2 regions of the Pseudarthrobacter niigatensis genome follow, and region 2 is predicted to be linked to the other one. Evidence: predicted binding sites of a transcription regulator. Region 2 holds the regulator's gene; the other holds the start of a gene.
What was found. The regulator HrcA, encoded in region 2, represses chaperone genes, less so after heat shock. The targets are predictions, from matches to a motif close to TTNGCACTCGNNNNNNNCGAGTGCNAA.
Positions count from the first base shown of each region.

Region 1: the regulator HrcA is predicted to act here: its motif matches at 11,308-11,334, upstream of J2T23_RS03305 (FmdB family zinc ribbon protein).

Region 1 covers NZ_JAUSTB010000002.1:31,213-52,953, reverse strand. Annotated here, with positions in the region: gene J2T23_RS03375 (MFS transporter) at 1-550, shown strand, start outside; gene J2T23_RS03370 (Lrp/AsnC family transcriptional regulator) at 682-1,185, shown strand; gene J2T23_RS03365 (MFS transporter) at 1,208-2,452, opposite strand; gene J2T23_RS03360 (Lrp/AsnC family transcriptional regulator) at 2,624-3,115, shown strand; gene corA (magnesium/cobalt transporter CorA) at 3,116-4,111, shown strand; gene J2T23_RS03350 (Pr6Pr family membrane protein) at 4,165-4,923, opposite strand; gene J2T23_RS03345 (LPXTG cell wall anchor domain-containing protein) at 5,029-5,181, opposite strand; gene J2T23_RS19855 (MBL fold metallo-hydrolase) at 5,638-6,315, opposite strand; gene J2T23_RS03340 (hypothetical protein) at 6,722-6,943, opposite strand; gene J2T23_RS03335 (hypothetical protein) at 7,386-7,766, shown strand; tRNA gene J2T23_RS03330 (tRNA-Ala) at 7,807-7,879, opposite strand; gene J2T23_RS03325 (hypothetical protein) at 8,000-8,941, opposite strand; gene J2T23_RS03320 (GNAT family N-acetyltransferase) at 9,023-9,643, opposite strand; gene galU (UTP--glucose-1-phosphate uridylyltransferase GalU) at 9,648-10,553, opposite strand; gene J2T23_RS03310 (5-formyltetrahydrofolate cyclo-ligase) at 10,659-11,279, shown strand; gene J2T23_RS03305 (FmdB family zinc ribbon protein) at 11,390-11,656, shown strand; gene J2T23_RS03300 (RcpC/CpaB family pilus assembly protein) at 11,766-12,494, shown strand; gene J2T23_RS03295 (DUF4011 domain-containing protein) at 12,506-16,705, opposite strand; gene guaA (glutamine-hydrolyzing GMP synthase) at 16,835-18,424, opposite strand; gene J2T23_RS03285 (DUF3817 domain-containing protein) at 18,528-19,034, opposite strand; gene J2T23_RS03280 (SURF1 family protein) at 19,031-19,909, opposite strand; gene J2T23_RS03275 (PTS sugar transporter subunit IIA) at 19,990-20,478, opposite strand; gene J2T23_RS03270 (glycerol-3-phosphate dehydrogenase/oxidase) at 20,517-21,741, opposite strand, start outside.
Region 2 covers NZ_JAUSTB010000001.1:239,762-249,058, reverse strand. Annotated here, with positions in the region: gene J2T23_RS01195 (PhoH family protein) at 1-328, opposite strand, end outside; gene J2T23_RS01190 (GerMN domain-containing protein) at 741-1,658, shown strand; gene J2T23_RS01185 (16S rRNA (uracil(1498)-N(3))-methyltransferase) at 1,651-2,424, opposite strand; gene dnaJ (molecular chaperone DnaJ) at 2,427-3,554, opposite strand; gene hrcA (heat-inducible transcriptional repressor HrcA) at 3,641-4,654, opposite strand; gene J2T23_RS01170 (DUF3097 domain-containing protein) at 4,825-5,676, shown strand; gene J2T23_RS01165 (DUF4870 domain-containing protein) at 5,798-6,208, shown strand; gene hemW (radical SAM family heme chaperone HemW) at 6,245-7,474, opposite strand; gene lepA (translation elongation factor 4) at 7,500-9,297, opposite strand, start outside.

The DNA of each region.
Region 1 (21,741 bases), on a different contig from region 2:
GCTGCTGGCCCTGTACGCGCAGGCCTTCCTGATGATGGGCGGATTCGTGGCCGTCTACAACTACCTGGGCTTCCGGTTGTCCGGTGCACCGTTTGGGCTTCCGGCCACGGTCATCAGCCTGATCTTCCTGGCCTACCTGTCCGGAACCTTCTCCTCCCGCTGGGCCGCGGGCATGACCACCAGGTACGGCCGCCGGAACGTGCTGCTGGCAGGACTGGCGCTTGCCCTGGCAGGACTTGCCCTGACCCTCACTCAGTCCCTGGTCCTGATCCTGGCCGGGCTTGTGGTGTTTACCGGCGGCTTCTTCGCCGCCCACAGCATCGGCTCCGGCTGGACGGGCGCCATCGCCAGGACCGGACGGGCGCAGGCGGCGTCACTGTACAACCTCGCCTACTACCTCGGCTCCAGCCTGCTGGGCTGGGCCGGCGGCCTGGTCTTCCAGGCCTGGGGGTGGAACGCCCTTGCGGGAGCGGTCATGGTCCTGGCGTGCCTGACTGCGGCAACTGTCGCCGTCGTCCATCCCGGGACAGAGCACACCCTGACGCCGTAACCTGCCGGCGAATTAACCGGTTACGAGCAGCCCCCGGGGTGTCAGGATGTTCGGCAGGACGCGCTCCTGCTGCGCAGCTTGCGGCGATTCTGCGGTCTAGGATGAACTAGGACCGCTTGGAAGGAACCGCAGTGAGTACGAATGCAAGGAACACCAGGCCCGGGGCGCACCTGGAGCCGCTGGACGCCATCGACGAGCGTCTCCTCGCGGCCCTGGTGGCGGATGCCAGGATTTCGAACAAACAGCTCGCCGAGATGGTGGGAATCGCCCCCTCCACAGCCCTGATGCGCACCCGTGCCCTTTCGGAGCGTGGCATCGTCCAGGGTTACGAGGCGAAGCTGAGCCTGTCAGCCATCGGCAGGTCCGTGCAGGCACTGGTGGCTGTTCGGCTCCGCGCCCACGACCGCGACCAGATCGACCGCTTCACCGCCCGGGTGCCGCACCTGCCCGCAGTTCTTTCCACATTCCACACCTCAGGTTCGGTCGACTACCTGCTGCACATCGCCGTCGGGAGCACCGAAGACCTGCGGGACTGGGTCCTGGACAACCTGGCCACCGACCCCGTGGTGGGCCACACCGAAACCACCCTCGTCTTCGAACACATCCAGGGCAACCACGGACCACTTCCGGACTAGCACCCGGGGCGGCCGGGGCCGTTCAGGAAACCTTCCGCCGTGCCGATTGCACCAGCGTCACGGCTGCAAGTCCCAAGGCCGCCCCGCCGCAGAGCAGGACGAAGCCCTGCACGGCCGCTGCCATCCCAAACGCCGCGCTGGCCCAGCCCAGCCCCAGGACGGGGACTGCGCTTCCCAGGTAGGTGATCACATAGACGGTGCTGATGATCTGCGCATGGCGGGCCGGTTCCACGCGGGCCGCCACATCGTTAAAGACGGTCCGGAACGCCAGCCCCTGCCCCACCCCGGCGGCGACGGCGGCGCTGACCAGCATCATGGGACTGTGCCAGGCCCCTGCGGCACCCAGCAGCATGACAGAGACGCCCAGGACCGCCAGGCCAGCCGGTACCGTCCGCCGGCCGTGCACGGTCACCAACTGGCTAAGGGCCGACGCACCGAGCGGCAGGCCCGCGAGGACGCCGATCAGTGGCCGGGAGTCGGTGCCCAGGACCTGTGCGAAATAACCCGGGGCCAGTGAGAGTGAGAAGCCGAACACGGCGAAGCTGAGGAAGCCGACGCCGGATGCCAGCCAAAAGGGGCCCCTCGCCTGCCGCGACACGGAGGGCCGGCGGGGCGCCAGGGCATGCAGCGGCCGGGACACCGCGGGAACCATGATGGCCGGGCGGGCACGGATCAGGTACAGCGGCACCAGCAGCCCGGCCATCAGCAGGGAATGGACGGCATAAGGTGCCGTGGTGGCTCCGGGAAGCAGCGACAGCAGGCCGCCGATCACGGGTCCCGCCGCCACTCCCCCGGACGAGGCCAGCAGCGTAAAGCGCGAAGCCCACTCTGGCCGGGACGGAAGCAACTCCCGCAGGGCGGCCGCGCTGGCTCCTGTGGCAAGCGCAACTGCCGCGCCCTGAAGTGCCCGGCCGGCGCACAGTGCGGCCAGCGAGTGGGCTTCGGCAAAGATCCAGCCGCCCGCCAGTCCCGTCAGCACGGCGACCAGGAGGGCCGCCCGGCGGCCGATGTGGTCCGACCAGTGCCCGGCCAGGAGCAGTGTTCCCACCAGCGCCAGGACATAGCTGGCGAACGCTGCGGTCACCTCCAGGCTGGACAGTCCCAGGTTGGCCTGCAGCAGCGGGTACAGCGGGGTGGCAAGGTTGGCGCCCACCAGGAGCATGAAGATCACCGCCCCGGAGATCACCAGCCGCGCAGTGGTGGAGGCATTCCAACCGCGGGGCATGGCTGTCGCCGGACGCATGCGCAATTCGCTGAAGACCGTCATTTGTGCCGCCTTAGGGGTTCGCCGCGGCGGGTGGTCCTTGTGGGAGCCCGGCGCGGATACAACTGTGTTGGTTCAAGAGTGCGGCAGTGCTGAGTAATTCATCCAATAACAGGTGGATAATTGAGCAAAATAGTCAACATGGGCATTCCTGGATGATGGAGAGTGACGTTCTTGAACAAATTGGACCCCACGGATTTGAGGATTCTGCTGGCGCTCATCAGGGATCCCCGGATCCAGATCGGAGAGCTCAGCGATTCCCTGGGCATCGCCCGCAACACGGCGCAGTCGCGTGTGCGGCGCCTCCTCCGCGCCGGCGTACTGCGGCCGGGCGGCCGCGAGGTTGACCTCGAAGCGGTGGGTTACGACGTCGTGGCGTTCGTGACCATTGAAGTCTCACACCGCGAGCTCGACGGCGTCGTGGGGGCGCTGCGCCTCATTCCGCAGGTTCTGGAAGTCCACGAAATTTCCGGCCGCGGGGACGTCTGGTGCCGGGTGGTAGCCACCGATACCCACAACCTGCAGTCCTCCCTGCGGCAGGTCCTGAGGATCAAGGGGGTCATCCGGACAGAAACCGTCCTGGCCCTGCACACCCACATCCCGTACCGGACCGAACCCCTCATCAGCGGTCTCAGCAGTGCCGCCGCCCCGGCTAGGATTTCCTGAATGACCATCATCGATAACGCCGTCTACGTCAACGGCGTCCGCCACGCGGAGCCCGAAAGCCTTGAACAGACCTTCGAGACCCTCGCCAGGCACGGAGGTATGGCCTGGATCGGGCTGTACCGGCCCACCGCGGAAGAGATGACCGCCGTCGCCAACGAATTCGGGCTTCACGCCCTGGCAGTGGAGGACGCCGTGTCGGCCCACCAGCGCCCCAAGCTTGAACGGTACGACGACAACCTCTTCACCGTCCTGCGGCCCGCAAGGTACCTGGACGTGGATGAGACGGTGGAGTTCGGCGAGCTGCACGTCTTCACCGGGAAGAACTTCGTCGTGACCGTCCGGCACGCGGAAACGGCTGGCGTGGCCCGGGTGCGGCAGCGGCTGGAGGCACGGCCGGACCTGCTCCAGCACGGGCCGGAAGCGGTTCTGTACGCCCTGCTGGACCGTGTGGTGGACGACTACGCTCCGGTGGTGGCCGGACTGGAAAACGATATTGACGAGATCGAGGACCAACTGTTCAGCGGCGATTCCTCGGTGTCGCGCCGGATTTACGAACTGGCGCGGGAAGTAATCCAGTTCCAGCGTGCCATCCATCCCCTGCCGGAGATGCTGGACCAGCTGAAGAAAGGCTTCGAGAAGTACGGGGTGGAAACCGAACTGCGGCACAACCTCCGCGACGTTGAGGACCACGTGGAGCGGGTGATCTCCCGGGCCGACTCGTTCCGGGACTTGCTGCAGAACGCCCTGACCCTGGACGGAACCCTGACCGCCAACCGGCAGAACGAGGCCAGCGCCGAGCAGAACGAACAGGTCAAGAAGATCTCATCCTGGGCAGCAATCCTGTTTGCGCCGTCCTTCGTCGCCGGCATCTACGGGATGAACTTCGACAACATGCCCGAACTCCACTGGGCCGCGGGCTATCCCTACGCCTTGATCCTCATGGTTGCGGCCGGGGCCCTCATGTACGGAATCTTCAAGAAGAAGGGCTGGATCTAGGGCCGGATGTCCCGGGTTCCGGTACATCCAGCCCGGGGTCTAACCGGCGCCGCTCAGGCGGCCACTCCGGCGCCCCGGACGCTCTTTGCCCGGGCCGGCCGGCCCGCGGCCAGCGCAACCCGGGCGTTGCCCGCGGCGTGGACGATGGCAGCAACAACCAGGAACGCAACCAGCACCTGTGCGGTGGAGACAAACACCGTCGCCCACCCGCCGTCGAGCGTTGGATCCAGGAAATCGTAGACGTACCACCCGTCGAGACCCCCGCGGATCCAGGAGAACGCCAGGAAAGCCACGGGGTAGCCAAGCCACGCCAAGGGCCCCCACCACGTCCCGCGGACGGTCCTGGTGACCAGGAGCCAATCGAGCGCGGTCACCAGCGGAGCAAGGCGGTGGTGGACCATTTGGGGCCAGTACAGGTCCCAGCTCCACCAAGGCTCCCCCGGCGGAGCCACCAGCACAACGTAGATAATCCCCGTCTTCACCAGGTAAAGGACCAGAGCGCCGAAAATGTGGTCCCACCACAGGGGCAGCCGGCTCCGTGGCCGGACACCCGAAAGTATCAAAACGAGCCCTAAGGCAAGGTTCCCCTGCACGGTGAACTCCGAGAACAGTTGGGCAACATCCACATCGTTACCGGGAAGGGTGGCGTCAAAGGTCTTCTGGACCTGCGCTGCGAGCACGAAAATCCCGACGGCGATGCGCACGGCCCGGATCCAGGGGCGGTCAGGGTGCAGGGCACGGTTGGCGGCTGTGTTCCTGCGGACGGGCGGAAGAAACTCCCCGGGACCGGATGCGGATTCTCTGCGGCTCATGGGGAAAGCATGGTGCGGCCTGCCGCCGGCGGGCTAGGGTCTTTTGGCCGCCCGGGCCACCCGCGTGCCGGACTGAAAGTTCCCGGTCCGGCAGGCGGATGTTGCTCAGGCGTTCGTTTTGCGCTTCAGCCAGCCCCAGACGCCGGTGGCGACGAACAGGACCAGGCCGATGATGGCGAGCCAGATGAGGCCTTTGACGACGAAGCCGACGATGGACAGGATGAGCCAGATGACCAGAAGGCCGATGATGATTCCCATGGACCCACTCTAGGCCGCCAAATTTCCCCTGCCCCTCATCAGGCGCCGCGTTTTGCACTTCTGCGGCTGGATCGTGCCCCGCCAGCACGAGTACCACCGGACGAACCTTCCAGTGTTACTGACGGGCTTCTGGAAGTCATAGACCATCCCGAACAACAAGACCGGCCGCTGGACTGGGTGTTCGTCATTCGCGGGACAGCATTCATGGTCCTCCGGCTCACGGTCGCAGTCATTGGATGGCGATCCAGGTGGAGCGGTGGCCGCCATCGGGAAGTGCCTCGGACGCGGCCTCGGAACCGTCCTTAGGGCCTGCTAGTCCACCTCGAAGATCACGGATTCGACGGTAGCGCCAGCATCCTGAGGCGGTCATCCCTGGACCCTGATTTACGCGGGTACCCGCACCGCGCGCCTAATGGTCAGGTGGAGGGAGTCGGCGTTCCTTTGGACGATGCAAAATCAATCTCCGGAGGTTGTGGCGAGCAGTTCACGAAGCTGGCCGACCGGGTCAGGGACTTCGGGTCCGTGTGAGAAGAGCATCCTGGCGGGTTGCAACTCGGAGAGTCTCCGCAGTGAGACTTCGGCTCTTGTAGCATCCGCGGTGAACTGTGACGGGGCCCTGGCCATAGTCCCGGTAACAGTCCCGACTGCGTCACCGACAAAGAGAATCCGTTCCTCTTCATGCAGAAGGCTGATGTGGCCCTTCGTGTGTCCTGGCGTCTGCAGCACACGTAGGCCACGAACATAATCGCCTTCCGAAGCTGGGCGAAGCGGCGCCTTTGAAAGTATGTCCCCAATATCTGGTGCGCCGGCCCAGAAGGTGGCACGTTGGGCTTTCGAGGCCACCTGGTCCAAGCCGCCGACGTGGTCCGCGTGTGAATGGGTCAGAATGACGTCAGTGATGTCCGACCAAGTCGCACCAACCCGCCCCAGCGCTTGACCTATTTCGGGAGCACCGCCCTCAGGCCCTGCGTCGACCAATACCAGTCCGGTTGAGCCTCTGACAAGGAAGCACCGTACCTCAAGGTCCAGCACAAATGGCCCCACAATTCCCTCCGGCAACTGAAGGTGTTGAATGACCGGCACCACCTCGGTGTGATGGTCAGCAAAAGGTCCTCCGAGTTCGTTCTCAGCCATGAGGCATGATCTCAAACAGGGCCGGTTCTGGAAGAGCCGTTTAATGGATAGCCCTATGACGGAAATCCAAGAAGGCCCCGCCGGAGGTCAATACCGTCCTGGCAGATAGCGATCTGGCGGCCAAATGAGGCTAACTTCCTGGAGGCTGCCTAAGACAACCCCGTAGGTGAGGCCGAGAAGCAGCGCTCCAGTGAAGCAACTGCGCAACGGGAGGCATTCACGGTGAACAGCGACCCCGGGCTTCGACTTCGGTCTGATCGCCAAGGTCTTCGAGGGAGGCGAACTGGGCGTCCAGGGATGAGGCGGTCAGTTTCTGCTGGCCGGACAATCAAGGCCCAGAAAAAGGTCCGGCCGGCTCGGGCCGGTCGGACCTTCTCAGGGCGCGTTCGGCGCCGGGAACGGACGGTTATCCGACCTTGCCCGAGAGTGCCACGAGCACACCGGCGGTGGCGAAGTACTTGTTGCTTCCCAGGTCGCGGATGGTCTTGATGCCCATGCCGGCGAGCAGTTCGTCGTGCTTGTCCGTCAACCCAGCCAGGGCCGAGGGCGGTGCTGCGAGGACTTCGTCGAGGCTCGCGTTTTCGTAGGCCTTGTCCAGTGCCTTGCCCAATTCAATAGAAACAGCCATCTGCATTTCCTTTCATCGATACGGACCAGCGGCACACCCGCCACCGAACCTGCCAGGCAGGCAAAAGGGGGCTTGCCCGAACGCCGGACAGTTTCCCGCGCCCTTGCCGGATACGCTATCGCAGCGCGGCTCGACCGCGGTCTAGCCACGCCCCGGACCGACACGGCATTAGCGACGAGTTCGTTGCCGCCGATCGTCAGTTTCGCGTTGGACGCCGTTCAAGGCGTCCGTCCCCGTCAAGCATGCGTGGAAGGGAGCCCCACCACAGTTTTGGCAAAACTTTGCGTTGATCGTGGATTTGCCGTTTAGGAAGCCGCCTATATTGGGAGAAATGTCCGGCTGATAAGCACATGCCGTTAGTCCCTGTTGGACCCCTGCCGCTCAGGGTATCCCTTGAGGGCAGTTGCGCCGTGTCAGCCAGCCTGACAGACCAGGAGCACCCATGGCAGGAGACACTCCCTCATTGAGCACCGGCCACATGCGTGCAGGGCTGAGTCCTTTACAACGGGTTCTGGTGCTCGTTCTGTTGGCCGCGGTTGCGAACCACTTCGCCGCCTTCGTCCTTGATGCCGTCACCGGGCGGGACAGCATGTACCGTCGGCTCGGCGGTGTCCTGGTGTTCACCGCCATGGCGGTTGCTGTTGCCGCCTTCACGCGATTCCCCTTCACGTGGAACGTCCGGTCCGGCCAGCTGCTGAGCCTGGCGGCGGTCCTGGCCGTACTCCCGGTATTCGCCAGTGTCCAGTCGGTCGAAACGACCGTCCTGACCGCCATTGTGATCGGAGAAGGAACTTTAGACCCGCAGGGCCTCTGCATGCTTTGAAGGCCGCCCAGCAGCATTAGCGAAAACCGCTGACAAACAGTGGAGCTAAGGAGATTCGAACTCCTGACCTCTTCGATGCGAACGAAGCGCTCTACCAACTGAGCTATAGCCCCGGACGTATCCGCGTCCTGCAGGTTTGCTGCCTGCCGGTGCGGAACCGGTGTCCCTAGGCTACAAATTTTCGTAGCCCAACGCCAATTGACGCGCGGGAGCTGGGGCGGCGCCCCGCAACCTTATGCGCGGCGGCGCTGCAGGACGTCGTCGAGGTTGCTGAGGGCGCTTTGGGCTTTGGACAGCTGCTGCGCTTCCGTTGCGGCAGCTGCCTCAACGGCCGGAGCGGAAGTGGCGCCCTGTTTCAGCGAGGGCTTCCCCACTGCCTTTGGTGCTTCCGGGAGCTCCAGCGGCTTCGGTTCGGGACGCTCGGCCTTGGGAGCCTCAACATAGACGGGCTTGGGAACCTCTACGGGCTCCCATGGGGTGTTCAAGGGAACGGCAGGTGCGGACGCGCCTGCGCTGGTGTCGCCGGCCGCAATGGCGACGGCGAGGGCTGCTTCCCGCAGCTCCACAGCGGTCAGTGGCTTGGCCTTCGGCTCCCCTGCCTCGGCGTCGAAAAGCGGGCTGTCACGCCGTGTGGGGGCGCTTTCGGGCTTCGGCGGGATTGCCTCCGCGGTGTCGGGACGGCGCGCCGGGGCGCTCATCGCGGAGCGGAAGGCGGCGTCCACCTTCGCCTTGCGGTCACGGACGGCGAGCCAGCGCAGCAGTGCCACGGACGCAACCGTCAGCAGGGTGCAGGTGAGCGGAAGGGCGGGCGAACCGATGCCGAAAAGAAGAATCACGCCGGAGATGAAGGCGGTGACGAGTGACAGCAGCCCCACGAGAGCCAACGATGTCCGGCCGTAGCGGATGCGGAACGGCGCCGCAGGTGGAGTACTTGCAGTGCCGGCAGCGGATGCGGCGCTCTTCCTGGGTTCCATGGCTTTCTCCTGCTGGGCGGCGACGTTTCGGACCAGGCCGGACTGGGGGTCCGGCCGCTCATCGGCGGGGGCGTCTGCGAGGAAATCGACGGCGGGCTGGAACTTTTGCCGGCGGTTCCGGAGGACGTAGGGGGCAACCCACACAATCCAGAGCGCGACGGCAACCACAAGGATCACTGAGCTGCTAAGGGGGAAGTCCACACTCAAAACCGTATGAGCATCATGCCTGCTCAGGCCGCATTAGCCGCGGTGTGTCGTGTCCGCATAGGCAAACCGTTGGATTTATGACCGGCGCGATGCCAGCCACGGGCCCAGCAGGCCTTCCGGGACCTCTTCCGAGGTGAGCGCAAACGACCTGTGGTCAGCCCATTTGCCGTTGATGTGCAGGAAACGGGGCCGGTAGCCCTCGTCCCTGAACCCCAGCTTCTCCACCACCCGCAGGCTCGGGCCGTTCTCGGGCCGGATGTTGATTTCCATCCGGTGCAGCCCGAGCGCCCGGAAGCAGTGGTCCGTTACCAGCGCCACGGATGTGGGGGCTATCCCGCGCCCGGCCCGGGACTGGTCCACCCAATAGCCCAACGTAGCCATCATCGCCGAACCCCAGACGATCGAAGACACTGTCAACTGGCCCACGATGGCCGGGCTCCGCAGACCCGGCCTCCACTCGGTGATGAGGAAGGGAAGCGCGGTGGCCTGGGCGGCCTGGATATTCAGGGACCGCACCATGTGCCGGTAGTCAGGAAGTCCGCCCTGCGGGTCCGGGTTGGAGGCCTCCCACGGCGCCAGCCACTCGCTGTTCCGGTACCGAACTTCGGTCCACTCTTTTTTGTCGCGGTACCGGATGGGCCGCAGGACCAGGTCGCCGCACTCAAGGGTGACCGGCCAGATGGTTCCAGTGCGCACGGCGCTACCGGGAAAGGCCGGCGGTGAAGCCCGGCAGCCATTCCCGCAGGCCCGGGCCCAGGTCCTCGCTGTCGATGGCCAGCTGGACGCAGGCCTTGAGGTAGCTCAGCTTGTCGCCGGTGTCGTAGCGGCGTCCACGGAACACCACGCCGTACACTCCGTGCCCCTCGCCGTCACCGGTGGCCAGTTCCTGGAGGGCATCGGTCAACTGGATTTCGCCGCCACGGCCGGGCTTTGTGTGCTCAAGGACTTCGAACACGGCGGGGTGCAGGACATAGCGTCCGATTAGCGCAAGGTTGGACGGCGCTTCCTCGGGCGAGGGCTTCTCCACCAACCGGTTGACCCGGACGTAGTCTCCGCCGTCGATCTCCTGGACGTCGGCGCAACCGTAGGCGCTGATCTGGGACGGTTCCACTTCGATGAGGGCGACGACGGACCCTCCGGTTTGGGCCTGCACGTCGATCATGGTGCTGAGGAGTTCGTCGCGGGCGTCGATGAGGTCATCGCCCAGCAGGACAGCGAAGGCTTCATTGCCCACATGCTGCTTTGCCCGGAGCACTGCGTGCCCCAGCCCGTGCGGATCGCCCTGCCGCACGTAGTGGATATCGCCCAGCTGGCTCGCTGCCTGAACGGACGCGAGCTTTTCGGTGTCGCCCTTTTCCCGGAGGGTCGATTCGAGGGATGGCACCCTGTCGAAGTGGTCCTCAAGGGCCCGCTTGTTGCGGCCGGTAATCATCAGAACGTCGCTGAGGCCCACGTGGACGGCTTCCTCCACGACGTACTGGATGGCAGGCTTGTCCACGACGGGAAGCATTTCCTTGGGCATAGCCTTGGTGGCAGGGAGGAACCTGGTGCCCAGGCCCGCTGCGGGAATGACGGCTTTGCGGACTCTGGGATTACTGGTGTTCACCGGACTAATCTAACGTCAGCGTCAAGTATTTCAGTAACTACCGGTGCGACGGGCCGGCACCCGGGCTGCAGGCTGCGGACTACGGGGCGACGCAGGGAGGACAACATGCTGCAGGAGTCGAACGCCATCAAGGACGGGATCCGGGCCAGTCATCGCCGCAGGCGGGCAGGCCTCGCGCCGGCGCAGCTAGAAGCAGCGGGCCTGGCTCTGGCCACCCACGGGGACGCGTGGGCGGGATCGGTAACGGAGGGCCGCCCAGGCATTGCGTGCGTCTACCTTGGCGTGGGCCAGGAGCCACCGACCCTGCCGCTGATCAACGCCCTGTACCGCAGCGGGCACAAGGTCCTGCTGCCGGTGTGCGAACCCGCACGGGAGCTGAGCTGGGTTTTCTGGACGCCGGACACCGGCTACGAACGCAGCAGGTATGCCCCCATTTTGGAGCCTGCGGGGCACCGCCATGGCCCCGAAACCGCGGGCGATGCGTCGGTGCTATTTATTCCGGCCACAGCGGTGGACCTTGCCGGCAACAGGATTGGCCAAGGCGGCGGTTACTACGACAAATTCCTGGGGCACCTGGCCACGGCCGGGAAGGAAATCCCTTTGTCCGCTGTTATCTACGACGATGAATTACTGCCCGCCGGCAGCATCCCGGCAGAGGAGTTCGACCGGCCCGTTCCGGCCGTTCTTTCGCCCGCCGGGCACCGGCCCCTGTTTGGGGCAGCCTGAGCACACGGCCGGTGGCGCAGTGATAGAATTAGCACTCAGGCCCTGCGACTGCTAATGGTTAACCATGTGGCAGCACGGGACCTCTCGTTTGCCCAAGAGGAGGAGCACCAGTGCCAACATATGCTTACGCCTGCAAGGACTGCGGCCACGCCTTCGACATCGTGCAGTCGTTTTCGGACAGCAGCCTGACATCCTGCCCTGAATGCCAGGGCACGTTGCGCAAGAAGTTCAATAGCGTTGGCGTGGTCTTCAAGGGCTCCGGCTTCTACCGCACGGACTCCCGCGATTCCAAGGGCAGCTCCGTCTCCCCCGCTTCGGCTCCGTCCGCACCCGCTGCCGCCCCCGCCGCGGCGGCACAGGCAGCTGCCGCGAGCTAACGGGCACATTCTTTCGACGGCGGCCGGCGCGTTCCAGCGCCGGCCGCTTTTGTCCACATAGCCGCAGTCCCGGCCCCCGGGCGGTTGCGGCTACAGCTAGCGTGGGCGCATGCCTATATTCCCCCGCCGTGGCCTCGCCGGCCTCAGGTATCCAACGAACACTGGCGGCGTCGGCCGCAGCGCCAGGAAGCGTCCGCCTGCGGCCCGGCTCGCCGCCTGGCTGAACCGCAACCGCAGGCTTGCCGCTGCCCTGCTGCTGTCAGCAGCCGCCGCTGTCGCCGTCCAGCAGGTCACCCCCGCCCCGCTCTCCACAGCTACTGCGCTGGCCGCTGCCCGCGACCTGGCCGCGGGGACAGCGGTGACCGAAGCGGACGTGGCGCGGGTCCAGGTGCCGCCCGGCATGGTCGCCGATGGATTCCTCCAGGATGAGGCCGCCGCCAAGGGCAAGCAGCTGGCCGCGCCGATGCGGAAGGGCCAACTTTTGTCCGATGCCCAGCTGGTGGGCCCTGGGCTCCTAGCAGGGACGCCGCCTGGGTCTGCCGCGGTGCCACTGCGAATGGCTGACCCTTCGTCCATCCAACTGGTCTCCCCCGGCCAGCTGGTCAATGTGGTGCTCACATCAGCCAACGGGTTCGACCAGCAGGGTCCCTCCGAAGTACTGGCGTCCGCGGTCCCGGTACTGTGGACCTCCAACAAGGGCGGCCAGAGCGGACAATGGCTGGGTACCTCGGAGACGGATGGCCTCATCGTGGTGGCAGCCACGGCCGAACAATCATCCCGTCTGGCCGGAGCCTCCACCCAAGGCAGGCTGTTCTTTGTTTTGGTCGGCCCGCAGTGACCTGGTGGCGGTCAGCCCCAGTGCGGCGGCTTCTGTTCCTTCAGCCACGCGTCGTGGTCCTCCTCGCGGTCACCCCAGCTGCGGGCATCGTCCTCCGCGGCCTTGGTGGGGAGGTCCGCCCCGGTACCACCCGGAGCCGTCCGGGACGTGGGGGTGGCTGCGGCCGGCCCCGCAGGGACTCCGCCATCAGCTGCTGTTTCCGGCTGCTTGTTCACGTTCTCGTCCTGGCGCATCTCTTCCTCGCGGCCGTTTTCCTCAGGCCTGCCGTCTGCAGGCTTCTTTTCCTCAGTCATGGGGTCCGCCTCCTGGCGTCCACCGCCGCCGTCCCGTGCTGCGCCGGAATCCCGGGACAGGTAGGAAGCTCCCGCGGCCGGCGCAGAATCAATTCCATTGAGCGCCTGGTCAACGTCGTCGTCAAGGAACCCCACGGACTGGCTGGCGCGGCCCGGAAGCACCATCTTTTCCAGGCCCAGGTAGCCGGCAATACGGTCCGCGCAGGACGAGGGGTCCGTGAAGACCTCGATGGTCCACAGCGGCATGTACCGCCAGCCGAGGCGTTCCAGCAGTTGCGGGCGCAGCCTGCTGCGCTCACGCACGCTCATGGTGCGGTACTGCGCAGTTCCGTCGGACTCGATCGCTACGGGTCGCGGAATGTCGGAATCATCCTGACCCATCGTGTTCAGGGGGTCCGCGGCCGCAACCACGTCAATGGCACCGTCGTATTGGTGCCAGACCCTGGCGCCACGGGCACGCAAACGGTCGCCCAGGTCCGCCACCAACGGGTCCGCGCCAAGTGCCTGTTCACTGGCGGCAGCACGGGACGCGGGGGTACCGAGGTCCGTGTTGCCGGAGATTTCCCGGTCCAAAAGCGCGTACAGGTCCACCGCGCCGTGGGTAAGCCGGGTGTGATCCAGGTCTTCGGGCCGGAAGCAGGTGAGCACGTGCAGGGAACGGCGGGCCCGGGTCATGGCCAGGGCGAACTTCTCCCGGCCGCCTTCAGCGGACAGCGGCCCAAAGTTGTGGAGCGCACGGCCGTGCGGGGTCCGCCCGAATCCGGGCGAGAAGATGACGTGGTCGCGGACCAGGCCCTGGGCTCGTTCCAGGTCCACCACGCGGAAGGACTCCGGGCCGGCGCCGAAGAACCCGGCCAGGCCCGGCTGGTTGGACAGCTGCAGCCTGATGGACTCGCCGATCCGGGCGGCGTGCCGCAGGCTGGCGGTGACGACCGCCAGGGAGGTCCGCGGACGCAGGCGGGCGTGTTCGAACACCAGCTCCACTACCCTGTTGACCTCCGCCACCACGGACTCCACGCCCTCGTGGTCAGCGCTGGGAAGGCCGGTGCCGTCCGGCAGGTATTCCACCAGCAGGGACCGGTCCAAGCCCGTGGCTGACTGGCCTTCGGGCAGACGGCGCAGGCCGCCGTCGTAAAAATTCTTGCTGAGCTGCAGGACCAGGTCCTCGTCCACTGCCCGGTACACCACGTTGAGCCGCCACACCGGCAGCACTGCAGAGAGGGCGGTGAATGCGCTCTCGACGCGGTGATGGGCGGGCTCTCCGGCGGCCAGCCGCTCCACCCCTACCGTGAACGTCCGCGGCGTGGCAATGCGGGGATCGCCGAACGCAATCACCTGCCGTGACCGGGCAATGGAGGGCAGGACAGCCTGCAGCGAAGTGGCCTCGGCGTCAAGGATGACGACGGCGTCAAAGTGCTGTTCGGCCGGTAGCAGTCCGGTCATCAGGTAGGGGCTGACCGACCACACCGGAACCAGGGTGCCGATCAGCTCCGGTGCCTGGGCAGTCAGGGACGCCAGGGAAACCCTGCCGTCCTTGAGCAGGCTGCGCAGGAGGTCTGCCTGGCGCGGCTGGGCAGAGATGGCTGTGCGCCACCGTTCCGCGAGGTCCCACCGCAACCGGGCGGCGCCGCTGGCAATGTGCGCGTTGTCAGCCAGCCGGTACTCTGCCTCGAGCTGGCGGAGGGCATCGCCGTCGGACATTGCCAGGTAGTCGTCGCCGCTGATCATCGCCTCCAGGGCGGACTGCCACCAGGCCAGCTCCAGCTCCGCGGCGACGGATCGTTCCGGAACTTCCCGTTCGGCGAGGTCGGCGAGAAGTTCACCCAGCCCGTGTTCGCGCATGTTCTCGATGAGGAGCGTGCGTTCGGGCAGCGTCTTGAGCGTGTCGGTGTCCGCTACCAGGCGTTCCAGGCGCTCCATCAGCTGCGCGTAGGGAACGGTGGAAAGTGCCCCGCCGTCCTCCGTGTGCCGCAGTGCCTCGCCCAGCTGTGCCAGCTCCTGGTCAAGGGACCGGTACATGGCAATCATCTCGGCCAGGCCTGAGGGAACAGCGGGATGGCGCTGCGTGGTGGCGTAGGCCGCCCAGAGGGCACGCTGTTCCTGGACCAGCACCAGGGACGAGTGCAGGTCGGCGATGTGGACACCCGGACGGACGTACTCCTTGGCCACCCGGCGCAGCCTGGAACGCTGCATGGCGGTCAGTTCAATGCCGCGCTCACGCCGCCAGGCGGACGGCGCCGTGGCGGAGATGAGGTCGGTCACCGGCCGGTCGAAGATGTCAGGGGTGAACTTGTCCAGGCTGCCGCGGACGGCCACCAGCAGTTCAAGCTGTTCGCCCCACTCGGCGAAGGATTCGCCCAGGCGGATTTCGGCGTGCTCCGCTACGGCGTCCATGCGGTCGCGCAGGGCGGGAAGGCTCTTGGCCACGGAGCGGACCAGGTCCTGGGCTTCCTCGGTTTCCTTGCGGGTCAGCAGCCTGGCGCCGTGCCACGGGCTGGTGGTGGCGGCCTTGCTGAAGCTGCCCAGTTCGGCCGCGCGGCGGAGGCGGCCGGCCAGTTCTTCACGGTCCCGGATGCTGTCCAGGACGCTTCGCTTGAGCCGGACGGTGGTGGCCGGCGCAGGGTGGATGGAGGTGAGTTCGGCAAGCGACTGCATTGCCTGGTAGGGCGAGCAGCCCCACCGCTCGCGGACGTTGTGGAGCGATGCCACGTGGTCCATGAGGGCATGCCGGTGTTCGGTCAGGGTGGTATGGAGGTTTCCAAGTTGCGGTTCCAACGACTTTTCGTTGCGGACGATTGCCCGGACCAGTTGGCCCTTCAGCTGTTGGGCCGTGACGTTTCCGGTCAGCTGGAACAGGATGGATTCCAGTCCCAGCGACTCCAGGTGTCCGGAGACCTCATTGAGGCTGGCGCGGCGGTCGCCCACCACCAGCACCGTCTTGCCGGCATCCACCAGCGCGCCGATGGTGTTAATGGCGGTCTGGGTCTGGCCGGTTCCCGGCGGGGCGCTGACCACCAGGGAGTCGCCCGCCCGGGCGGCGTCGACCACGTACTGCTGGTCCGTATCGGCGTCCAGCAGCAGCAGTTCGTCTTTGGGGTGCCGGTTGTCCAGGTGCGGGAAGCGGGACGGGTCCGGATCCTCAACATCTATCACTTCACCGCCGGCAGCGGTGGCCAGGGCGGAGACGATGGGGTTGGAATCGTTGATCCAGGGGTCGTCCAGGTTGCCGGACAGGTCGGCAAAGGTGGACACCAGCAGGTTGTGCTGGGTTTCGGCGCCGTGGATGGGCCGGATAAGGGTGGCCAGCCGGTCCAGGACGGGCTGGGGGTCGAACCGGGCGGTGCTGTAGGCCAGGCGGGTCACGGCATTGACGTCGAAAACGATCCCGTGGATGTTTTTCAGGTGCCGGACCAGGGCGGGATTGATCTGGGCCTGTTCGGTGAGCTGCAGTTCGAAGTCATCCTCTCCCGGCCGGACCGTGAGGGAGATGGCGGTCAGCATGACCGGAGCGGAGACGCGCTGGGGTTTGCCTCCGACGGCGGACGTCCACACTACGGTGCCTGCGGACAGGTACCCGGCGTCGATGCCGCGGTCGTTGGCGAGTTCGAAGATCTTGGACCGGATGTTGCGCGACGCCCTGGCGGCCACGACATACTGCTGCCGGTCACGGATCAGGGTGGACAGGCGTGTGCGGCGCCCGGCCATGAGCTGGGCGAGGCCTGAGGGGTGCGCCGAAGTGAGGTCGATGGAACCTTCCGGCGTCTTGGTGAAGCGCAGCATCGTGTCCGCGCCGGTGACGGGTTTGAGCCCGGAGAGCCATTTACGAAGCTCTTCGGAGCCTTCCGGGTGGCCTTGACCAACTGACACTTCTGCCTTCTTTTCTGCGTTTGCACGTGACGCCCTGGACCATACCGGCATAGATTCGAGAGTAGCCGCTCCGGCGCCGGACTTGAGAGACCGCAACACTGGGGCACGGGAAATTGCCGGGGAATTCGCTGGGAAAAGGCAGTGGCCGGCCTCCGCTGACGGAGGCCGGCCACTAGGACGCTATTCCCACTCGATGGTTCCCGGCGGCTTGCTGGTAACGTCCAGCACCACCCGGTTGACGCCGTCAACCTCGTTGGTGATCCGGTTGGAGATGCGGGCCAGCAGGTCGTACGGCAGGCGTGACCAGTCGGCGGTCATCGCGTCTTCGGAGGACACCGGACGGAGCACGATGGGGTGGCCGTAGGTGCGGCCGTCGCCCATGACGCCCACGCTGCGGACCTCCGCGAGCAGGACCACGGGCATCTGCCATACTTCGTTGTCCAGCCCGGCTGCGGTCAGTTCGGCGCGGGCGATGGCGTCGGCCTTGCGGAGCAGTTCCAGCCGCTCCTTGGTGATGTCGCCGACGATCCGGATGCCGAGGCCTGGGCCGGGGAACGGCTGGCGGCCGACGATTTCCTGCGGCAGGCCGAGCTGGGCGCCCACGGCACGGACCTCATCTTTGAACAGTGCGCGCAGCGGCTCAACGAGCTCGAACTGCAGGTCCTCGGGGAGGCCGCCCACATTGTGGTGGCTCTTGATGTTGGCTGCACCTTCGCCGCCGCCGGATTCGACGACGTCCGGGTAAAGCGTGCCCTGGACCAAGAACTTGATCTTCTCGCCGTGGGCTGCGGCCTCGGCGATGATGGCCAGTTCTGCTTCTTCGAAGGCGCGGATGAACTCCCGGCCAATGATCTTGCGCTTGGTCTCGGGATCGCTGACGCCGGCCAGCGCGGACAGGAAGCGTTCCTGTTCGTTGGCCACGTACAGCTTCACGCCGGTGGCGGCCACGAAGTCGCGCTCCACCTGTTCGGCTTCGCCTTCGCGCAGGAGGCCGTGGTCCACGAACACGCAAGTGAGCTGGTCGCCCACAGCGCGCTGGACCAGGGCTGCCGCCACGGCGGAATCGACGCCGCCGGAGAGGCCGCAAATGACACGGGCATCCCCGATCTGCCGGCGGATGCGCTCCACCTGTTCTTCAAGGATGTTGCCGGTGGTCCAGTTGGGTTCGATCTTGGCGCAGTTGAACAGGAAGTTCTCGAGCACCTGCTGGCCGTAGGCGGAGTGCTTGACCTCAGGGTGCCACTGCACACCGAAGAGGCCCTTTTCCTCGTTGGCGAAAGCGGCCACTTCCGCGCCCGCCGTCGTGGCCAGGACTTCGAAGCCTTCCGGCGCCCGGTGGACGGAGTCGCCGTGGCTCATCCAGGTCTTCTGGTGCTGGGGCATGCCCTCCAGCACGGAGCGCCCCTCGCCCAGGATGGTGGTTTCCGTGGATCCGTACTCCCGCAGCCCGGTCTTGTCCACCTTGCCGCCCAGGGCGTTGGCCATGGCCTGGAAGCCGTAGCAGATGCCAAAGACGGGAACACCCGCTTCGAAGAGGTCGGCACCCACGCTGGGGGCGCCGTCGGCATAGACGCTGGAAGGTCCGCCGGAAAGGATGATGGCGGCGGGATTCTTGGCCAGGAGCTGCTCGGTGGACCAGGTATGCGGAACCACTTCCGAATACACGTTCGCTTCCCTGACGCGGCGGGCAATCAGCTGCGCGTACTGGGCACCGTAATCAACAACCAGCACCGGCTTCTGGGAAGTCTGGGATGCAGTGGGAGTAGTCACCGTAATAGCCTACTTTGCGCCCTTGCACCGGCGCACCTTGAGAGGCCCGGCTGTGACGGAGCAGACGTCCGACGGCGGGTGGCCGGCGGGCGCGAGGCACGTTTCAGTAGCGCTGAGGTGCCTGCGGGTTGGCGGCCAGCTCGGCCTCCACCTCGGCGTGGAACTTCTTTTCGACGATGAAGGACAGGAACGGCACCACGCCGCCCAGTGCCAGCAGGACAAGTTTCAGGAACGGCCAGCGCATCAGGGACCAGAGCCGGAAGTTCGAGATCAGGTACACAACGTACATCCAGCCGTGGACGATCAGCACGGTGACGGAGACGTTCATGCCGTTGAGCACCCCCGCCGGTTCGGCGTCGGCAAACCCGAAGCCGAACGGGTGCCCGGTCACCGCGTTGGTCCCCCCGGCGAACAGGTACTGCCCGAAGCCGTAGCGTGCCACCAGTTCCGCACACAGCAGCAGGAGCATGGTGCCGGTGAGGTAGGCCATGACCTTGTAGAACTTCAGGGCCGACCGGATCTGGGCCTCGGTACCGCCGAAACGGCGTTTCTTCCCGGAGCTCTTGCCGGAGGCCTGCGATGAGGGGGTGGCCGGTTTCGGATCAATCATGGCTGTACCTTCTGCTGGTGCTGGTCAGGCTGCTGGTGCTGTTTGGCCTGCTGTGGAAGCTGGTGCTGTTCGTCGTGCCCGTCATCGTCGGCGTCGTCAAGGGCCTCCTCGAGGTCCCGGTGGTAGTCATCCTTGACCAGGCGCCACCAGATGAAAAGCGCGAAGCCGGCGAAGACAACCCACTCGATGGAGTAGAAGAGGTTGAGCCAGTTGATGTGCTGGGCGGGCGGCTGGGGTCCGATGTCCAATGGAAGGAGGTTCCCTGGCACCGCGGAGGCACTCACGTCCTGGCCGCCCACCACCTCTGCGGTGGCGGAGACGAAGCCGGGATAGCTGCTCACCTCCCAGTAGTTGATGAGTTCCGCCACGGAGACGGCGGAGGCCTCCCCCGCTTTGGGTGCTTTCCCGGCCACCGGCGCTTCGGACGGCAGCAGCCGCCCGGTCAGTTCAACAAGGCCCGACGGCGGTGCTGCCGCGTCCCCGGGTTCCGCGACCCACCCGCGTGCCACCGGGATCCAGGTCTGCGGTGAGGCGCCTGCACCGGCCAGGGCCGGGGCATCTTTGACGGCGAAGGCTGAAACGACCCAGTAGCCGGTCTTGCCGTCGTGGAGCCTGCCGGGAACCAGGACCTGCTTGTCCGGGCTGTACGTCCCCTGCGCGGTGACCATTTGGTCGGCTACGCTGCCGTGGAAGAATTCACCCGGCTGCAGGGTGGTGGTGAGTGGCTGTACCTGTTCAGTGGCGGGGTTGACCGGAACCTCGGGCTGGGTGGAGCGGCCGAACTGCCACTGGCTCAGCAGCACGAAGACCCCGGAGAGAGCGATCGCGAAGATAAAGCCTGCGATCCATCGGGGCTTAAGGGCTGTTTTCCACACGTCTTAACCGTACTTCGTACTTCTGTAGAACAACTAAACGCCAAGGGCGTCCGGGCTCGGAGGCGGGACCCGGGATGCGCCTAGTGATCGAAGAACACCAGGCTGGAGTTGATGAGCTCGGCGATTACTTCTGCGTCATAGGCACGCCGCAGCGACTCGCGGAATGATTCCTTGGAGAGTGACCGGGCCAGTGTGGCCAGGACTTCCAGATGGTCGGAGAACGAGCTGGCCGGGGTGGCGATCAGCAGGATGACCGTGGCGGGGCCGTCGGCGGCTCCGAAATCCAGCGCGTGGCCGTACTTGGCAATGCCGACGGCGATGGAGGTTTGCGATACGAACTCGCTGCGGGCATGCGGCAGCCCGATGCCGCCCGGGAGCCCCGTGGCCAGCTGATGCTCCCGGGCGTTGACGTTCTTCAGGAACCCGTCAAGATCCGAGATCCGCCCGGCGGCGTAGAGCCGCTCTGCCAGTTGGTTAGTGGCGTCGGTCTTGTCCTTCGCCTCCATTTCCAGGATCACCATGTCGGCGGTGGTCAGGTGGGCGTCATACGGGTCCAGTGGTTCCGCCAAGGCGTATCCCTTCGGTCAGCAGTGGGGCGAACGGCCCCTCAACGCAAGGGCACGATGTCTTCCGCGCCCAGGCGGGCGGCGTCTGCGGATTCGTCGTCCGGCTGTTGCTGGCTAAGGCGTTCGGCCTCCACGCGGGCAAGGTAGTGGCGGACTTCGTTTTCACGCTGCGTGTCACTCCAGCCGAGGACGTCACCCATCAGTTTAGCGACAACGGGAGCGGCCGACACTCCGCGGTCCCAGGATTCGATGGAGATCCTGGTGCGGCGGGTGAGGACGTCCTGGACATGGCGGGCACCTTCATGGCTTGCGGCGTAGACCGCCTCTGCCTGCAAGTAATCGTCGGCGCCGGGGAGTGGCTCCGCCAGCTCCGGGTTCTGCTCAATAATGGCCAGGACCTCAGGCGTCATGGAGCCGTACCGGTTGAGCAGGTGCTCGATCCGCGCCACGTGGACACCGGATTCCTCTGCGGTGCGGTTCCGGCGGTTCCAGGCCGCCCGGAAACCGCTGGCACCCAGCAACGGGATGGTCTCGGTGCAGCTCGGCGGGACCCGCTCATCCATGGTGCGGGTGGCCTCGTCGACGGCATCCTTGGCCATGACCCGGTAAGTGGTCCATTTTCCACCGGCAACCACCACCAGCCCGGGGACGGGGTGCGCCACGACGTGTTCGCGGGAGAGCTTGGCGGTGGAGTCGTTTTCGCCGGCCAGCAGTGGCCGCAGCCCCGCGTAGACTCCTTCGACGTCTTCCCTGGTCAGGGGCCGTTTCAGCACCTGGTTGACGTGTTCCAGGACGTAGTCGATGTCCTTGCTGGAAGCGGCAGGGTGGGCCTTGTCCAGGTGCCAGTCCGTATCGGTGGTGCCGATGATCCAGTGCCGTCCCCACGGGATGACGAACAGGACCGATTTCTCGGTGCGCAGGATCAGGCCAACCGTGGACTGGAAGCGGTCGCGGGGCACCACAAGGTGGATGCCCTTGGAGGCGCGGACCTTCAGCTGGCCGCGGTCGGTGACCATGGCCTGGGTTTCGTCGGTCCATACGCCGGTGGCATTGATGACCTGTTTGGCGCGGATGCTGAACTGGCTCCCGTCTTCGCGGTTTTCCACTTTGGCACCGACCACCCGCTCGCCTTCGCGGAGGAAGTCCACCACTTTCATCTGGTTCACGGCATGGGCGCCGTAGTAGGCAGCAGTGCGGACCAGGTTGGCGCAGTATTTGGCGTCGTCCACCTGCCCGTCGTAGTACCGGATGGACCCCACGAAGGCG
Region 2 (9,297 bases):
CCACCAGCTGTTGCAGCACCGCTGGGGTGATGACGGTGCCCCGGGCCACTAGGCCACGGACCTCCTGGAGGAGCCGCATGATGCGGGGAACGTCGCTGACCGGTCCGCTGATGGACAGTTCGTTGCCGCGGGCATGGAAGTTGACGTCCGGGAACTGCTCCTCGATGAACCGCAGTGCCTCGTCATGACTGCCGAGCGACTGAACCATCTGGTCGGAGTTCTCGAAGAGGACTACTTCGGTCCGGATGCCGGGAAGGGAGTGCGGGAATTCCCCCGGACTGCCATCGCCCGTGTTGAGCCGGCGCTTACCATTTGCTGATTCAGTCATGGTGCTGGCCCGCAGGCCCGTGGTCCCCTCAAAGATCGACATCAGTTGTTCGCTGCAGCCGATGCCCGATGAACGGGGCACCTGCCAGCGGGTCCCTTTATCTTACGCCAGCACACGCCCCGGCCGGATACCTGCCGGGGCAGTGACCTGCACCTCCACCACCCTGAAGAGCCGTTTGCGGGCAGCGAAATGCAGCGTTTGGTATCAACTTCATATCGGCCTCATATCGTTCCCGTTGCAGTTGGGGCCGGGGAGGCGAATGCGCGGTTGGGGCGGCCCTCCCCTGTGTAATGCTGGAAATCCAGCATCTGCTGGAACGCCAGGCCGCCAGGGGGATCGGCCCGCCACGCCATGAAAGGACAAGGGCAGGACAGTGCCGGAAACCTCTGCGCCCGAAAGGGCAGGACGACCCATGGGGCGCCTGCGCCCGGCCGTCCTGGCAGGAATCCTGGTGCTCGTTCCGGTCCTCACTGCCTGCACTGCCGAAGGCGGACCAGCCCCCACGGGGACCGTCGCCTCGGTCCCCGCCACAGGCGGCACCATGCCGGACGCTCCCTCCACCAGCGCCCCCCTGGAAACCACCCAGTCCTCCAACAAGGCGCCCGTGTACTGGATCGGCCGCACGGGCGGGAACGTCTTCCTCTACCGCGAGTTCCGGGACGTCCCGGAACAGGAAAACCCGGTGACCCGCGCCCTGCGCGCCATGATGTCAGAGAAACCGCTTGACCCTGACTTCTTCACGCCGTGGCAGAATCCGGACAAACTTGCCACGTCCATTTCAGGCAAGGACATCATCACCGTTGACGTCTCCGCAGATGCCTTCAACAGCAACCTCGACGCTGATATGGCAGCCCGTGCCATCCAGCAGCTGATCTATACGGCCACCGCCGCCGCTGCCAGCTCGGGCCTGATCGACACCGGGCAGCAGGTCCGGGTCCGGATCCTGGTGGACGGCCACACGGACTACGTGGCGTTCGGAAAAGTCCAGCTGGGCGCGCTGATGACCCGGGCCGCCGGCCTGGTGGCACCGGTCTGGATCATCGATCCCCAGGAAAACACCGAGGTGCCCAGCGGCAGCGTGAAAATCACCGGCCGCAGCACGTCGCCGGGGGCAAAGCTGCACTGGCAAATCCTGCAGTCCGGGGACGGTGGCAGCAAATCGCCCTTCCTGACCGGAGAAACCACGGCGGCCGCCGGGCAGGGGCAGGCCGGAGTTTTCACGCTGGCGCTCAACCTTCCGCCGGGCGACTATGAGCTCCGGGTGGCCCAGGCAGGTTCCGGCGGGGAGCCGGACCGCAATGAGGACACGAGGTCCTTCAAAGTCAGGTAGCGGTCCACCGGCCAAGGATGTCGCTTGCAAGCACGACGGCGGCGGGACCGGCTGTGGAGGACCGCAGGACGTGGTGCCCCAACAGGGCAGTCACGGCACCTTTGTCGCAGAGTTTCGTTACTTCCCGCGGGCTGATTCCACCCTCCGGACCGACAATCAGAAGGACTTCCAGGATTCCCGCCCGGGCATTCCCCTGCCACTCTTCAAGGACAGCACGCAGCGGGCGCACTGCGTCTTCGTGCAGGATGACTGCCAGGTCAGCGGCCTCCACTGCAGCGGACAGCCCTGCTGTTTCAACCGCTGCCCGGACTTCGGGAATCCAGGCCCGCCGGGCCTGTTTGGCGGCTGCCGCCACGGCGGATTCCCACTTGGCGTGGGCGCGGGCGGCCCTGTCGCCCTTCCACCGGACGATCGACCGTTCCGACTGCCACGGTATGACGGCGTCGATCCCCAGTTCGGTGGCCGTCTCGATCGCCAGCTCGTCACGATCTCCCTTGGCCAGCGCCTGGACCAGCACCAGCCGTACGTCCGGCATTTCATCCGTGGCCACGGCACCGCACTCCACTTCAAGGCCGGAGGGTGCAGCGGAGACGACCTTTCCGGTCATGCGGGTGCCGGCCCCGTCGACGATGTCCACCGACTCCCCCGGCGACAGCCGTTTAACCGTGACTGCGTGGCGTGCCTCGGAACCGTCCAGGACAAAGTGGCCGCCGGGGGCCATTCCGGCCAGCGACCCGGCGGGTGTGAAGAAGACGGGATTGCTCACCGCTACAGGTTACCGAACCGGTCCCGGAGCTTGGCGAACATGCCGCCGCTGGCAGCGAGCTTTCCCTCCGTGATCTGTTCCCCGCGAAGCTTGGCGAGCTGCCGGAGGAGGTCTTCCTGCGCCGGGTCGAGCTTCGCCGGGGTGTCCACCTGGAGGTGGACCTTCAGGTCCCCGCGGCCGTAGCCGCGCAGGTGGGTGACACCAAGGCCGCGCAGGGTGATGACCTCGCCGGACTGTGTTCCCGGCTTGACGTCGATGTCCTGGGTGCCGTCGAAGGTTTCCAGGTTGACGTCGGTGCCCAGGGCAGCGGCAGTCATGGGGATGTGCAGGGTGGCGTGCAGGTCGTCGCCTTCCCGCACATAGGTGGCGTCATTGTTGACGCGGATTTCCACGTACAGGTCGCCGGCGGGGCCGCCCGCCGGGCCGGCCTCACCCTGCCCGGAGAGCTGGATCCTGGTTCCGGTGGCTACGCCGGCGGGGACCTTGATGGTCAGCGAACGCCGGCTGCGGATCCGGCCCTGGCCGCTGCATTCGTTGCAGGGGTCCTTGATGACGGTGCCGAAGCCTTCGCAGGTGCCGCAGGGGGCCGCAGTCATGACCTGGCCCAGGATGGAGCGGACGGCCCGCTGGACCTGGCCGCTGCCGCCGCAGATGTCGCAGCGCTCGGGGTGGGTGCCGGGCCGGCAGCAGGATCCCTCACAGGTGGGGCAGACCACGGCGGTGTCCACTTCGAGCTTCTTGTTCACGCCGAACACGGCGTCGCGAAGGTCGATCCGGACGCTGATGAGGGCGTCCTGGCCGCGGCGGACACGGGAAGCCGGGCCGGAGCTGCCCCCGGCGCCGAAGAAGGTGTCGAAGATGTCCTGGAATGCGAAGCCCTGGCCCGCGTAGCCGGCTCCGCCGAAGCCGTTGTCCGTGCCGTTCTCGTTGCCCGTGGTGTCGTAGATCCGCCGCTTCTGGGGGTCGGAGAGGACCTCGTAGGCGTGAGTTACTGCCTTGAAGCGTTCCGAGGCATCCTCACCGGGGTTTACGTCCGGGTGGAGGGTGCGGGCCAGTTTGCGGTAGGCCTTTTTGATCTCTTCGCCCGTAGCTTCGGGTGAGACTCCAAGGACGTCATAGTGGCTGCTCAAAGTTCGTATCTCTTCCTTGTTGTACTGCGTTCAGTCGGGCGGCCCGGCCCGTTGTTCCCGGCCGCAACATGCTCCGGCCGCGCGGGTCAGGGCCCCAAAATCCTGGAAAGGTACCGGGCCACTGCCCGGACGGCGGCCATGGTGGTGGGGTAGTCCATCCTGGTGGGCCCGAGGATTCCTACCTTGGCGACGCTGTCGGGGCCGTAGCCGGTGGCCACCACCGACGCTTCGGCCAGGCCGTCGTAGGGGTTTTCCCTTCCGATGCTGACGGCAACGCCGCGGTGGTCCTGGGCCATCTCGCTCAGCAACCGCAGCATCACCACCTGCTCCTCGAGGGCCTCGAGCACGGGACCGATGCTGAGGGGGAAGTCAACGTTTGACCGGGCCAGGTTGGCTGTCCCGGCCATGACCATCCGGTCCTCCCTGGTGTTTTGCGCCAGCCCCTCGAGGCCAAGTGCCAGGGCGTGCGCAGCCTGCCGCTGTGCCTGTGCCGTGCCGGCCACGACGGAGGGAAGCGCCGTGGCAAGCCGGCTCAGCGGCGTCCCGGACAGTGCGGCGAGGAAACGCGTGCGGAGTGCTGCCACTGCGTCGTCGCCCAGGTCCTGGCCGACGTCGATGACCCGCTGCTCCACCTTGCCGCTGTTGGCAATGAGGACCACCAGCACCTTGCGGGGGGCAAGCAGCACGAATTCGATGTGGCGCACCAACGCCTTGCTGAGGTGCGGGTACTGGACCACAGCCACCTGGTTGGTCAGCTGCGACAGCAGCCGGACGGTGCGGTCCAGGACGTCGTCGAGATCGTCTGCGCCTTCAAGGAGGGACTGGATAGCCCGGCGTTCGGCCGCCGACAGCGGCTTGACCGCCGAGATCTGGTCAACGAAAAGCCGGTAGCCCTTGTCCGTGGGAATCCGCCCTGCACTGGTGTGGGGGGCCGTGATTAATCCCTCGTCCTCAAGGGCCGCCATGTCATTCCGGATGGTTGCGCTGGAAACCCCAAGGTGGTGCCGCTCAACCAGGGCTTTCGACCCAACCGGCTCGCGGGAGTGGACGTAGTCCTCCACGATGGCCCGCAGCACTTCCAGTTTGCGTGGCTCGCTCACTCTCCACCTCCATCCATGGTGCAGGGCCCATGCCCCGTCAGATGCCACCTTGTTAGCACTCGACATGCCTAAGTGCTAACAGTCTATTATGCCTTGGCCCGTTGTTAGCATTGGTACCGCTCCGGGCGAAATTCCGGTGCGGAGGACCTAGCGCTAGGCGGATCGAATCCATGGACTACCAAAACTGGGGGCCCCGCGGCATTTCCGCCCCGGCCAAGTCGGAATTGCCCGAGGTGCCGGTGGAGCGGGGCATGGTGCTGGAGGATGTGCAGTCAGGCTGGGTAGGCGCCGTGACGCGGGTGGAAAAGTCCGGAGGGATGCACGTGGTTGCCCTGGAGGACCGCCGCGGGAAGTCCCGGTCCTTCAAGCTGGGCTTCGGTTTCCTCCTGGAGGGCCGCCCCATCAGGCTCATACCCCCGGCGCCGCGGCCGGCTGCCGGCGCTCCGGTTGCCGGCAGGACGGCCTCCGGTTCTGTCCGGGTCGCCGGCCAGCGGGCCCAGGTGGCCAAGGCAAGCCGCATCTGGGTGGAGGGCAAGCACGACGCCGAACTCGTGGAAAAGGTCTGGGGCGACGACCTTCGGGTGGAAGGCATCGTCGTCGAACCCCTGCATGGCATCGATGATCTGGCGGCGGCGGTTGCCGGCTTCAACCCCGGTCCCGGCCGGCGGCTCGGCGTCCTTGTGGACCACCTCGTTCCGGATTCCAAGGAGTCCCGCATTGCCGACGCGGTCATGGCATCCCCCGGCGCGGCCGGGAATGTCCTGATCGTGGGACACCCCTATGTTGACGTCTGGCAGGCCATCCGGCCGGCGGTCCTGGGCATCGACAAGTGGCCGGCTGTGCCCCGCGGACAGGATTGGAAGACCGGGATCCTTAAAGCCTTCGGCTGGCCGCACGCCAACAAGGAGGACATCGGCCTCGGATGGCAGAAGCTGCTGGGCGCCGTACGCACCTACGCCGACCTGGAAGCATCGCTGCTGGGGCGGGTTGAGGAAGTCATCGACTTCCTCACCGTGCCCTGAGGGGCGGACACCGCGCCGGAAGCCAGTATTCTTGGTAGTGCAATGCCGCCTTTTTCAGGGGCATTGCACTACGCGCCCGTATTTGACGTCAGCACCACTTGCATCTCCGAAGGAACAGACTGTGGCAGAAAACGCACGTGATCACAGGGATGGCCAGGGCCGCTCCGAGTACCATGGCGTCCCCGCCAATGCCCTGCCGCTCACGGCCAGCGAAGACCGCCAATGGGCCACGCTGGCACATTTCGGCGGGATCCTTGGCTGTGTCCCCTCGCTGCTGATCTACCTGATCTTCCGCGACCGCGGGCCGTTCACCGCGCAGGAATCCAAAGAGGCGCTGAACTTCAGCCTGCCGCCCACCATCGCCGCCGTGCTGGCCAACATCCTGGTGTTCATCCCCTATGTTGGCAACATCTTCGCCGTGATCGCGACCCTGATCTGGGTGGCGCTGACCTGCTTCTCGGTGGCCGCAGGAATCCACGTCAACAAGGGCCAGCCGCACCGCTACCAGTACAACCTGCGCTGGATCAAGTAGCGGCGCAGGCCGTCCCCCTGGACGCGCCGGTGGCCGTCAGTCCGGAAGGACGCGGCGGACCACAGCGTCCGCCAGGAGCCTGCCCTTCAGTGTAAGGACAAGGCGGCCCTTGAAAGCGGCGGCCGGCTCCACCAGGCCGTCAGCGATGAGCCCGGCAACCTGGTGCCTGCCCCCGGCGCCGAGGGCCGAAACCTCAAGCCCTGACTGCAGGCGCGCCTCCAGCATCACCCGTTCCATGTTCCTGGTTCCGGCGTCAAGGGTTTCCCGGCCCGCCGCGGGCGAATGCCCCTGGGACAGTCGGTTGGCATAAGCGGACGGGTGCTTCACGTTCCACCAGCGCACCCCGCCCACGTGCGAATGCGCGCCGGGGCCGATGCCCCACCAGTCGTCGCCACGCCAGTAGGCCAGGTTGTGGCGGCACGCGTGCTCCGGGCTCCGCGCCCAGTTGCTGACCTCATACCAGCCGAGCCCGGCGTCGGTGATGAGCTGGTCGGCGAGTTCGTACTTGTCGGCGTGGTCGTCGTCGTCAATTCCCGGCACCTCGCCGCGGCGCATCTGCGCCGCCAGCTTGGTCCCGTCCTCGACAATCAGGGCGTAGGCGCTGATGTGGTCCGGCTGGTAGGACAAGGCAGTTTCCAGGGAGTGTCGCCAGTCGGCCAGCGACTCCCCCGGCGTCCCGTAAATCAGGTCCAGGCTGACATCCAGCCCTGCCTCCCGCGCCCACTGCACCACCTGCGGAACCCTGCTGGGCGTGTGGGTGCGGTCCAGGACCTTGAGCACGTGCGGGACGGCGGACTGCATCCCAAAGGAGACCCTGCTGAAGCCCGCCTCCTTGAGGACGGCAAGGGACTCCGGCGTGACCGAATCCGGGTTGGCTTCCGTGGTGACCTCGGCGCCGTCCTCGATTCCCCACCGGTCAATGGCGGCGCGAAGGATCAGGGCGAGGTCATCGGCCGGAAGCAGGGTGGGCGTGCCGCCCCCGAAAAAGACAGTGCTGAGCTTGCGCTCCGGCAGCCCGGAACGGGTCATCACCCTGGCGGCCAATGACACTTCCGATACTGCCGTTTGGGCGTAGGCGTCCTGTGACGCGCCGCCACCCAGTTCCGTGGCGGTGTAGGTGTTGAAGTCGCAGTACCCACAGCGCACCGCACAGAACGGGATGTGGACATACAGGCCAAAGGCCCGGGCCGCCGCACCGTCTGCTGCCTGGGCAGGCAGCAGACCGTCCGACGGCGCCGGGTCGCCGAGGGGAAGCGTGCTGGGCATCAGCGGGTCCCCTGCTGCGCGGTGGTCACTTCTTCTTGGCCTTGTCCTTCGATTCGTCGGTGGTCAGGGCGGCGATGAACGCTTCCTGCGGCACCTCCACCGTGCCCACCATCTTCATGCGCTTCTTGCCTTCTTTTTGCTTCTCCAGCAGCTTGCGCTTCCGGGAGATGTCACCGCCGTAGCATTTGGCCAGCACGTCCTTGCGGATGGCCCGGATGCTTTCGCGGGCGATGATCCTGGAGCCGATGGCCGCCTGGATGGGCACCTCGAACTGCTGCCGCGGGATGAGTTCGCGGAGCTTCCCGGTCATCATCACGCCGTAGGCATAGGCCTTGTCCCGGTGGGTGATGGCGCTGAAGGCGTCCACTTGTTCGCCTTGGAGCATGATGTCGACCTTCACAAGGTCGGCAACCTGTTCGCCGTCGGCCTTCCAGTCAAGGGAACCGTAGCCACGGGTCTTGGACTTCAGGATGTCGAAGAAGTCGAACACGATTTCCGCCAGCGGCAGGCGGTACCGGATTTCCACCCGGTCCTCGGAGAGGTAGTCCATGCCGCCCATGACGCCGCGGCGGGACTGGCACAGTTCCATGATGGCGCCGACGAATTCGTTGGGGGCCAGGATGGTGGCCGACACCATGGGTTCGCGGACCTCAGCGATTTTGCCCGTGGGGTACTCACTGGGGTTGGTCACGCGGACCACCTTCTTGTCCTCCAAAGTCACCTCGTATTCCACGTTCGGTGCGGTGGAGATCAGGTCGAGGTTGTACTCGCGCTCCAGCCGTTCGCGGGTGATCTCAAGGTGCAGCAGGCCCAGGAAGCCCACGCGGAACCCAAAGCCCAGCGCGGCCGAGGTCTCCGGCTCATAGACCAGTGCGGCGTCATTGAGCATGAGCTTTTCGAGGGCGTCGCGGAGTACCGGGTAGTCCGCGCCATCCAGCGGATACAGGCCCGAGAACACCATGGGTTTGGCGTCGGCGTAGCCGGGCAGGGACTCGGCCGCCGGCTTGGCAAGGTTGGTGACCGTGTCGCCCACCTTGGACTGGCGGACGTCCTTGACGCCGGTGATCAGGTAGCCCACTTCACCTACGCCGAGGCCCTTGGAGGGTGTGGGTTCCGGGGAGCTGACGCCTATTTCCAGGAGTTCGTGAGAGGCCCTGGTGGACATCATCTGGATGCGTTCGCGGGGGTGGAGCATGCCGTCCACCACGCGCACATAGGTCACGACGCCCCGGTAGGTGTCGTAGACCGAGTCGAAAATCATGGCGCGGGCCGGCGCGTCCGGGTCGCCTTTCGGCGCCGGCAGGTCCTGGACGATCTTGTCCAGGAGGGCCTCCACGCCGACGCCGGTTTTACCGGACACCCGCAGGACATCCTCGGGGTCGCCCCCGATCAGGCTGGCCAGTTCGGCTGCGTATTTTTCAGGCTGCGCCGCCGGGAGGTCGATCTTGTTAAGGACCGGGATGATGGCGAGATTGTTCTCCATGGCCAGGTACAGGTTCGCGAGCGTCTGGGCCTCAATGCCCTGGGCCGCGTCGACCAACAGGATCGCGCCTTCGCACGCGGCCAGCGACCTGGACACCTCATAGGTGAAGTCCACGTGGCCAGGTGTGTCGATCATGTTCAGCGCGTAGCTGACACCGTCCACCTCCCACGGCATGCGGACTGCCTGGGACTTGATGGTGATGCCGCGTTCGCGCTCAATGTCCATCCGGTCCAGGTACTGGGCCTTCATGTCGCGCGCCTGGACCACCCCGGTGGACTGCAGCATGCGGTCAGCAAGGGTGGACTTGCCGTGGTCGATATGCGCGATGATGCAAAAGTTC